2 regions of the Acidovorax sp. Q11 genome follow, and region 2 is predicted to be linked to the other one. Evidence: predicted binding sites of a transcription regulator. Region 2 holds the regulator's gene; the other holds the start of a gene.
The links. Region 2 encodes FNR, which switches genes on or off when oxygen is low (the NO sensors DNR and NnrR bind a similar motif). Its sites were predicted from a motif close to TTGATNNNNATCAA; they were not measured.

Region 1: a site for FNR is predicted at 2,447-2,460, ahead of ubiU (ubiquinone anaerobic biosynthesis protein UbiU). Genes of this name have one in related genera too.

Annotation. Positions count from the first base shown of each region.
Region 1 covers NZ_JBUDZG010000001.1:347,802-352,218, forward strand. The annotation lists gene trhA (PAQR family membrane homeostasis protein TrhA) at 1-243, opposite strand, end outside; gene ACYZGB_RS01555 (U32 family peptidase) at 252-1,205, opposite strand; gene ubiU (ubiquinone anaerobic biosynthesis protein UbiU) at 1,258-2,319, opposite strand; gene ACYZGB_RS01565 (MFS transporter) at 2,498-3,679, shown strand; gene ACYZGB_RS01570 (LysR substrate-binding domain-containing protein) at 3,666-4,417, opposite strand, start outside.
Region 2 covers NZ_JBUDZG010000004.1:70,543-74,959, forward strand. The annotation lists gene ccoG (cytochrome c oxidase accessory protein CcoG) at 5-1,450, shown strand; gene ACYZGB_RS05135 (FixH family protein) at 1,520-1,795, shown strand; gene ACYZGB_RS05140 (hypothetical protein) at 1,869-2,162, shown strand; gene fnr (fumarate/nitrate reduction transcriptional regulator Fnr) at 2,218-2,940, opposite strand; gene hemN (oxygen-independent coproporphyrinogen III oxidase) at 3,136-4,417, shown strand, end outside.

The DNA of each region.
Region 1 (4,417 bases), on a different contig from region 2:
CAGGTAGATGCTGCAGTGGTCGAGTTTTTGCAGCACCGCCTTGGGTTTACGCGCACGCACGCTGTGGTACGCGGTGGAGGCCGCATACAGCAGCACCAGCATGGCGCCGTAGATGCTGAAGCTCACGATCTTCCACGGGTCGCCCAGGCGCGTGGCCAGCACCACCAGCACAGCGGTGCCGGTGGCGGCCAGGGCGGCGCCCACCAGATGGGTGAGGCTGTTGAGACGTTCGCCGGGGTACATGGCTGGGCCTACGCTGCGGCCTGGTCGGACGCGGGCTGCTGGCGCACGGGCGGGGGCGCCACACGCCCCTGCTCCAGCCCGGGGCGGCCGTCCCAGAAGCCGTTGCAGGGCGCGTCGGGCAGCAGGGGTTCGGCCTGCTGGGCGCAGCGTGCAGCCAGGGCGGCATTGGCCGCGTCGTGGCGGGCGGCGTCGAACAGCGCCACCACCTCGGGCATGTGCCGGGCCTGGGGCGACAGGCGCACCAGGTCCACGCCCAGCGCGGCCATCTGTGGCAGCGCGTGCAGCAGTTGGTACACACGGGCCGATTGCGTCTGGATGCCGTTGAGCACCAGAAAACCTTCGCCGTCGCGCGTGCGCAGCGGCAGGCCATCCGGGTGGCTCTGGCAGACAAAGCCGCAGTCGTCCTTGGGCCGGTTGGCGTGGCGCGCTGTGAAGCAGCGGGCCGAGTAGGCTAGCGGCAGGCGCCCATGTGCAAACACCTCTGTCTGCAGCCCGGCGGGCCGCGCGGCCTGGATGCGCGCCAGGTCGGCCTGGGGCATCTCCACCGGCATCACCCAGCGTGTGGCGCCCAGGCGTGCGACCCAGTCCACGGCACGCGGGTGGTAAAGGTTCAGGTGTGGCCCAGCCACAAAGGGCTGCCCGGCCTGGTGCAGGCAGTGCACAGCGCCCATGTCGTTGGCCTCCACCACAAACCCCGCGCCGTTGGCCACGAGCTTGTGCATGGTGCCCACGTCGGCCGTGGATTCGAGCAGCACCTGGGTGGACAGCACCACCTGCTTGCCCGCCGCGCGCAGCATCTCGCCCAGCGCCAGCCAGTCGGCCAGGCGCAGTTCGTGGCGGCGCGAGCACACCGTCTCGCCCAGGTACACCACATCGAGCGGCGTGCCCGCCAGGGTGTCGTAGAAGTCAAACACCTGGCTGCGCGGCCAGTAGTACTGCAGGGGGCCCAGGGCCAGCTTCATCATGGTGGTCTCCGTTGCTCGTCGTGGTGTTGTCGTGTTGCGCGCCGCCCTGCTACTTCCAGGGGCGGTGGTACGCCCCCAGCGTGTGCTGCTGGCCTTCAGCCACCTGGTCGAGCTGGGCCATCCAGTGCGTGCGGGGGCGAAAGCGCTGCGGCTGGGCCATGCATTCATCGATGGCGGCGCGCCACACCTGCGTGACCTGGGCCACATAGGCGGGGCTGCGCTGGCGCCCTTCGATCTTGACGGCGCGCACGCCCATCTGCACCAGCTGGGGCAGCAGCTCCAGCGTGTTCAGGCTGGTGGGTTCCTCCAGCGCGTAGTAGCCCTGGTCGTCCTCCACGTCAAAGCGGCCCTTGCACAGCGTGGGGTAGCCCGCCTTTTCGCCGGGCGCAAAGCGGTCGATCAGCACACCGCCCAGGCGCGACTCCATGCCACCCTCTGTCTCCTGCCAGCGCACGGCCTTCGGGGGCGAGCACACGCCGTGGGTGTTGGGCGATTCGCCCGTGGCGTACGACGACAGCGCGCAGCGCCCTTCCACCATCACACACAGGCTGCCAAAGCCGAAGACCTCGATCTCGACCTCGGTGCGTTCGATCACCTGGCGCACCTGCGGCAGCGACAGCACGCGCGGCAACACAGCCCGCACGATGCCGAACTGCGCGCGGTAGAAGTTGATGGCGTCGTGGTTGGTGGCCGAGCCCTGCACCGACAGGTGCAGCCGCAGCCGGGGGTGGTGCTGCACCGCGTGCTGCATGAGGCCAGGGTCGGCCAGGATCACGGCGTCCACGCCCAGGTCCACCGCCTGGTCCAGCGCGCTGAGCCAGGGGGCCTCGCGCCCGGCCTGCGGGTAGGTGTTGAGCGCCATGAACACTTTGGCGCCGCGCGCGTGGGCATAGGCAATGCCCTGCGCGATGGCGGCGGCGTCGAAGTTGAGCCCGGCAAAGTTGCGCGCATTGGTGGCATCGCGCAGGCCCAGGTACACGCAGCTGGCGCCATGGTCCACAGCGGCCTTGAGGGCGGGCAGGCTGCCGGCGGGGCAGACCAGCTCGGGCGCGCTGTGTGCTGCCTGCGGGGCAGGGGCTTCGGCAAAAGAAGATACGGTCACGGAATCCATCGCGGTCCATCGTCCAAACAGGCCCGCACGGTACGGTGGCCCGGCAGCGCAGCCGCTGATCCCGATCAAAGCGGGCGCACAATGGCGGAGTTTTTTGGTCGGAATTGACCCATGTCCGCTCCCCGGCTTGACCCACTTCAAGCAAGAGCCAGTTCAAAGCCCTGACGCACCTCAACCCATGAACCGCAACCTCTGGCTGCTGGCCCTGTGCCAAGGCCTGTTTCTCACCAACAACGTCGTCTTCATCGCCATCAACGGGCTGGTGGGCCTGCAGCTGGCCCCTTTTGGCTGGATGGCCACGCTGCCGGTGATGGGATATGTGGTGGGCGGGGCACTGTCCACTCCGCTGGTAGCGCACAGCCAGGCGCGGTGGGGGCGCAAGGTGTCGTTCCAGATCGGGCTGGCCGTGGCAGCGGTATCGGCTGCCCTGTGTGCCTGGGCGGCGTTCAGCGCCAGCTTCTGGCTGCTGTGCACCGCCACGGTGGTGGCGGGCTACTACAGCGCCAACGGCGGTCTGTACCGCTTTGCCGCAGCCGAACTGGCCAAGCCGGACTACCGTGAAAAGGCCGTATCGCTGGTGCTGGCCGGTGGCCTGCTGGGCGCCGTGGCGGGCCCCAACCTGGCCAGCGCCACGCGCACGCTGTTCCCGGTGCCGTTTGCGGGCGCCTACATCGCGCTGATCGGCGTGGCACTGCTGTCCATGCTGTGCATGTCGGCCATCCGCTTCGAGGCGCAACCCGTGGTGCTCAACGCGGCGGGCCAGCGCGAGCCAGGCCGCCCCCTCTCTGTACTGATGCGCCAGCCTGCCTTCGTCGTGGCCATTGTGGGCGCCGCGCTGGGCTATGGCGTGATGAACCTGCTGATGGCGGCCACGCCGCTGGCCATGCAGGTGTGTGGCTTTGACTTCGACGCCTCGGCGCTGGTGCTGGAGTGGCATGTGATCGGCATGTTCGCGCCCGGCTTTGTCACCGGCCACCTCATCAAGCGTTTCGGCGTGTTGCCCATCATGGGCACGGGGGTGTTGCTCAACTTCGCCTGCGTGGCCGTGGCGCTGATGGGCCTGGAGCTGCACCACTTCGGCATTGCGCTGTTCTTCCTCGGCGTGGGCTGGAACTTCCTGTTCACAGGCTCCACCACGCTGGCGATGACGGCCTACCGCCCGGAAGAGAAAGACCGCGCCCAGGCAGCCATCAACTTCTGCGTGTACGCCACGCTGGCGCTGAGTGCGTTTTCATCCGGCGTGCTGGTCACCACGCAGGGCTGGACGCTGCTCAACGCCGGGTCGCTGGTGCCCATCACCCTCACCGGGCTGGCACTGCTATGGTTGGCGCTGCAGCGCCGCCGCGCTACGGCGGTGTAGTGCCTCCACGTGCAGCCGCCACCTCGGCCTGCAGCCACTGCGTGAAGGCGGCCACCATGGGGTCGGGCTCACGCGCGGGCGGCATGAAAAGGCTGTAGCCCCGGGTGCCCGTGTCGGCATGCGGGTGGGCCAGGGCCAGCGCGCCCGCGTCCAGCTCGCGCTGCACAAAATACTGCGGCACCAGGCCTAGCCCCAAGTCGGCGCGCACGGCCTCCACCAGCATCGAGAACAGGTCGAAGCGGTGGCCGCCCAGCCGGTGATCGGGCACGCGGGTGATGCCTGCGCGCGCAAACCAGTCGTCCCACGCGCCCAGGCGCGAGCTGAGCTGCAGCAGCGGCACGGCGCGGAAATCGCCGCGCGCCATGGCGCGCCGGTGGCGGGACTGCGGCGCACACACGGCCACGCAGACCTCGCGCATCAGCGGCGTGGGCTGCACGCCTGGCCAGGGGGCGTCGTCGTATTGCACGGCCACATCAAACGGAATTTCTGCCATGTAGATCTGCGTGGGGTAGACCTGCAGGTGCAGGCTGCAGCCTGTCTGCTCGGCTACAAAGGCAGGCAGGCGCGGCAGCAGCCAGCGCTCGGCGAACACGGGCACGCAGCCCACCAGCAGGCGTGTGCCGTCGGGCCGCTGGGCCATGGCTTCGAGCGTGTGGTTCTGCAGCCGCAGCAGGTCCCCCACCACCTGGCTGTGGTAACGCCGCCCGGCGGGCGTGAGGCGCGAGCCGCGCGCGCTGC
Region 2 (4,417 bases):
CACCATGAAGCCCCCCAGCGAGCCTGCTCGCAAGGTCATTCCCATCGCACCCGTGGCGTCCGAGCCGTCTGCCCAGGGCGAGATCGTCTCGCTGTACGAAGCGCAGAAAAAGATCTATCCGCGCTCCATCAGTGGCCTGTTTGCGCGCTGGCGCTGGGGCATGGTGCTGCTCACGCAGATCGTGTTTTATGGGCTGCCCTGGTTTGAATGGGGACAGCGCCAGATGGTGCTGTTCGACCTGGACGCGCGCCGCTTCTACATCTTCGGGTTGGTGCTGTACCCGCAGGACTTCATCTACCTCACCGGGCTGTTGATCATTTCGGCGTTGTCGCTGTTCCTCTTCACGGCGGTGGCCGGGCGGTTGTGGTGTGGCTTTGCCTGCCCGCAAACGGTCTACACCGAGATGTTCATGTGGATCGAGCACAAGATCGAAGGCGATCGCAGTGCGCGGCTGCGGCTGGACAACGGGCCCTGGACCTTCGAGAAGATCCGCAAGAAGTTCTTCAAGCAGTTGGTGTGGGTGGCGGTGGCCTTGTGGACCGGATTCACCTTCGTGGGCTACTTTGTGCCCATCCGCGAGCTGGGCAGCGAGTTGCTGGCGCTGCAGGGCAGCTGGCAGATTTTCTGGGTGCTGTTCTACGGCTTTGCCACCTATGGCAACGCGGGCTACATGCGCGAGCAGGTCTGCAAGTACATGTGCCCGTACGCACGCTTCCAGAGCGCCATGTTCGACAAGGACACGCTGGTCGTGACCTACGACCCCGAGCGGGGCGAGCAGCGCGGCCCGCGCAAGAAGAACCTGGATTACAAGGCGCAGGGGCTGGGCGACTGCATTGACTGCTCGCTGTGTGTGCAGGTCTGCCCCGTGGGCATCGACATTCGCAAGGGGCTGCAGTACGAATGCATCGGCTGCGGCCTGTGTGTGGATGCCTGCAACACGGTCATGGACAAGATGCAGTACCCCCGGGGGTTGATCCGCTACTCCACCCAGAACGGCGTGGCCCAGCGGTGGACCCAGTCGCAGATGCTGCGGCGCGTGCTGCGGCCAAGGGTGCTGATTTACAGCGCGGTGCTGGTGGCTCTGTGCGTGGCCATGCTGGCCAGCCTGGTCGTGCGGACTCCGCTCAAGGTCGATGTGGTGCGGGACCGTGCAGCGCTTTCGCGCATCGTGGCAGGGGGCAAGCTGGAGAACATCTACCGCCTGCAGATCATGAATGCGACGGAGGGCGAGCAGCGCTATCGCATCAGCGCACGGGGGCTGGAGGGGCTGGAGGTGTCTTCCGATGCCGAGGTGGACATCGGCCCGGCGGAGTCGCGTTGGGTGGCGGTGCGTTTGCAGATCCCGTATGGTTCGGCAAACCCTGGCTCCCATGCCGTCCAGTTCGATGTGCAGGCCGTCGGCGCCGCCGCCCATGTGACAGAAAAATCTGTGTTCCTGGTGCCGCGCTGAGCCGCACCCTGGTGCAAGGCCTCGCATGGCCTTGTGTTGATTGAGATGATTGTGAAGGAGTAAATCGCCATGTCTTCAAGCCCAGCTATTGCCCCTGTTGCGTCAGCACCCTGGTGGAAATTCGGCCATGTCTGGCTGGTGATTGCCGGCCCGGCCATTGTGATCGTTGCGGGTTTTGTGACCTTGTGGCTGGCGCTGTCCCGGCCCGATCCTGTGGTGGCAGAGGACTACTACCGCAAGGGGATCGAGATCAACAAGACGCTGGAAGCCCCCGAGAAAAGCCTGGCACCCGCCATGAAGGGCCGCAACCATGCGGCCACCCCCGTGCAGGACCAGCCGCGTTGAAACGTGCAAGCATGTGGCTCGTCAGTGATGCCAGCTTGCCGTAACTGAGCCCCCAGGAGACAGGAACAACGATATGTGGACGCAACGCCTGATGTGGATTGCATGGCCCGCCTTCTTGATGGCAGGGGTGCTGGAGATGCTGGTTTTTGCCATGGTGGACCCCCAGGATCTGCACTGGCTTGGGCAGCCCCTGGCGCTGTCGCGGCAGGGCGTTTATACGCTGGCGTTTTTTGCGTTCTGGATCATCACCATGGCAAGCAGTGCATTGACCACGCTACTGGCCATGTCGCCCTTCGAGCTGAACCGCTGCCCGGTACCTGAAGGAGAGCGGCCGGATGACTGCCGCAAGACATCATCCTGCTCTTGAACTGAGGGGAGGCGCTTCTGGTCGGCCGGTGAAGGCAGGCCGGGATGGCTGCCGATCAGTGGCAGGCTTGCTGGCTGTTGACGATGCGCTTGAGGGCATCCGTGTCCAGGATGCGGACATGGCGCTGCTTGACTTCCACGATGCCTTCCTCCACAAATTTGGAGAAGGTGCGGCTCACGGTTTCGAGCTTCAGGCCCAGGTAGCTGCCAATTTCTTCGCGCGTCATGCGCAGCACCAGTTCGGACTGCGAGAAGCCGCGGGCATGCAGGCGTTGCACCAGGTTCAGCAGGAAGGCTGCCAGGCGTTCTTCGGCGCGCATGCTGCCCAGCAGCAGCATCACGCCGTGTTCGCGCACGATCTCGCGGCTCATGATCTTGTGCACATGGTGCTGCAGGGCCGTGACCTCGCGCGAGAGTTCCTCGATGCGGTCGAAGGGCATCACGCAGACCTCGGCGTCTTCCAGGGCCACCGCGTCACAGGTGTGGTGGTCGTTCACGATGCCATCGAGGCCAATGATCTCTCCAGCCATCTGAAAACCGGTGACCTGGTCGCGGCCATCTTCGGTAGCCACGCAGGTCTTGAAGAAGCCGGTGCGGATGGCGTAGAGCGATGTGAAGGATTCGCCGTTGCGGAACAGCGTGCTGCCGCGTTTGACCTTGCGGCGTACGGCAACGACTTCATCGATGCGCTGCAGTTGCTCTTCGTTCAGGCCCACGGGCATGCACAGCTCGCGCAGGTTGCAGTTGGAGCAGGCGACTTTGATGGTGAGCGGGTTCATAGGCACGTGAGCTAGGGGTTGGGTGTCGAGTACATTGCGCCCGATACGAAAAGCTGGGAAGGCCTTCGGGTGGGCGCCTTAGCGACTGACATTTGTCAAATTGTCGCTCGTCGGCCTGATCGTTCACTTGATGCAGGTCAAGGACATCGTGCAGAGGGTACGGCACAGTCAGAGTGTACGCAAGGATATTCCCCCATGACCGCTGTTTCGCCCGATCTCCTGCGCCGTTTTGACGTGCCGGGGCCCCGCTATACCTCTTATCCGACAGCCGACCGGTTTGTCGAAGCGTTCGGGCAGGAGGACTACATCCTGGCACTGGAGCAGCGCCGGACAGGCTCGGTGGCCAAGGCCTTGCCCCTGTCCTTGTATGTGCACATTCCGTTCTGCGAATCGCTGTGCTACTACTGCGCTTGCAACAAGATCATCACCAAGCACCATGACCGCGCAGAAGTCTATCTGCGCTATCTGAGCCGCGAGATCGACCTGCACACCGCGCACTGCGGGGTGGGCCAAGTGGTGAGCCAGCTGCACCTGGGTGGAGGCACGCCCACGTTCCTGTCGGATGCGGGCTTGCGTGAACTGATGGCCATGCTCAAGCGCAGCTTTACCTTGGCGCCGGGCGGTGAGTACTCTATTGAAGTGGATCCCCGCACCGTGAACGCCGACAGGCTGGCGTTGCTGGCTGAGCTGGGCTTCAACCGGCTCAGTTTTGGTGTGCAGGATTTTGATGCCGAGGTGCAGAAGGCTGTGCACCGCGTCCAGCCTGCCGAACAGGTGTTTGCGCTGGTGGAGTCTGCACGCTCGCTGGGTTTTGACTCGGTGAATGTGGACCTGATCTATGGCCTGCCGCGCCAGACCCCCGAATCGTTCGACCGTACTCTGGCGCAGGTGGCGCAGTTGCGGCCTGAGCGCATTGCGCTGTATGCCTACGCGCACCTGCCAGAACGTTTCAAACCCCAGCGCCGCATTGTTTCGGCCGAGCTGCCAACGGCGTCGAGCAAGCTGTCCATGCTGTCGCGCTCGCTCGATGCGTTCATGGACGCGGGCTATGTCTATGTCGGCATGGACCACTTTGCGTTGCCCTCGGATGCCTTGGCTGTGGCCAAACGCCAAGGGCGCTTGCACCGCAACTTCCAGGGCTACAGCACACAGCCTGACTGCGACCTGATCGGCTTGGGCGTGTCGGCCATTGGCCGGGTGGGTGCGACCTACAGCCAGAACTCAAAGACCTTGGACGAGTATTACGACTTTCTCGACCAGGGACGTTTGCCGGTGGTGCGGGGTCTGGCGCTCACGCGTGACGATCTCGTGCGCCGCGCCGCCATCATGGCCCTGATGTGCCAGGGCGAGTTGCTCTATGAATCCATGGAGCAGGCCTGGTTGATTGATGTGCGGCAGTACTTTGCGGCAGAGATCGCGCAGCTCGAAGACATGGCCGAACAGGGGCTGGTGCGGGTGGGGCCCGAGGGGATCGAAG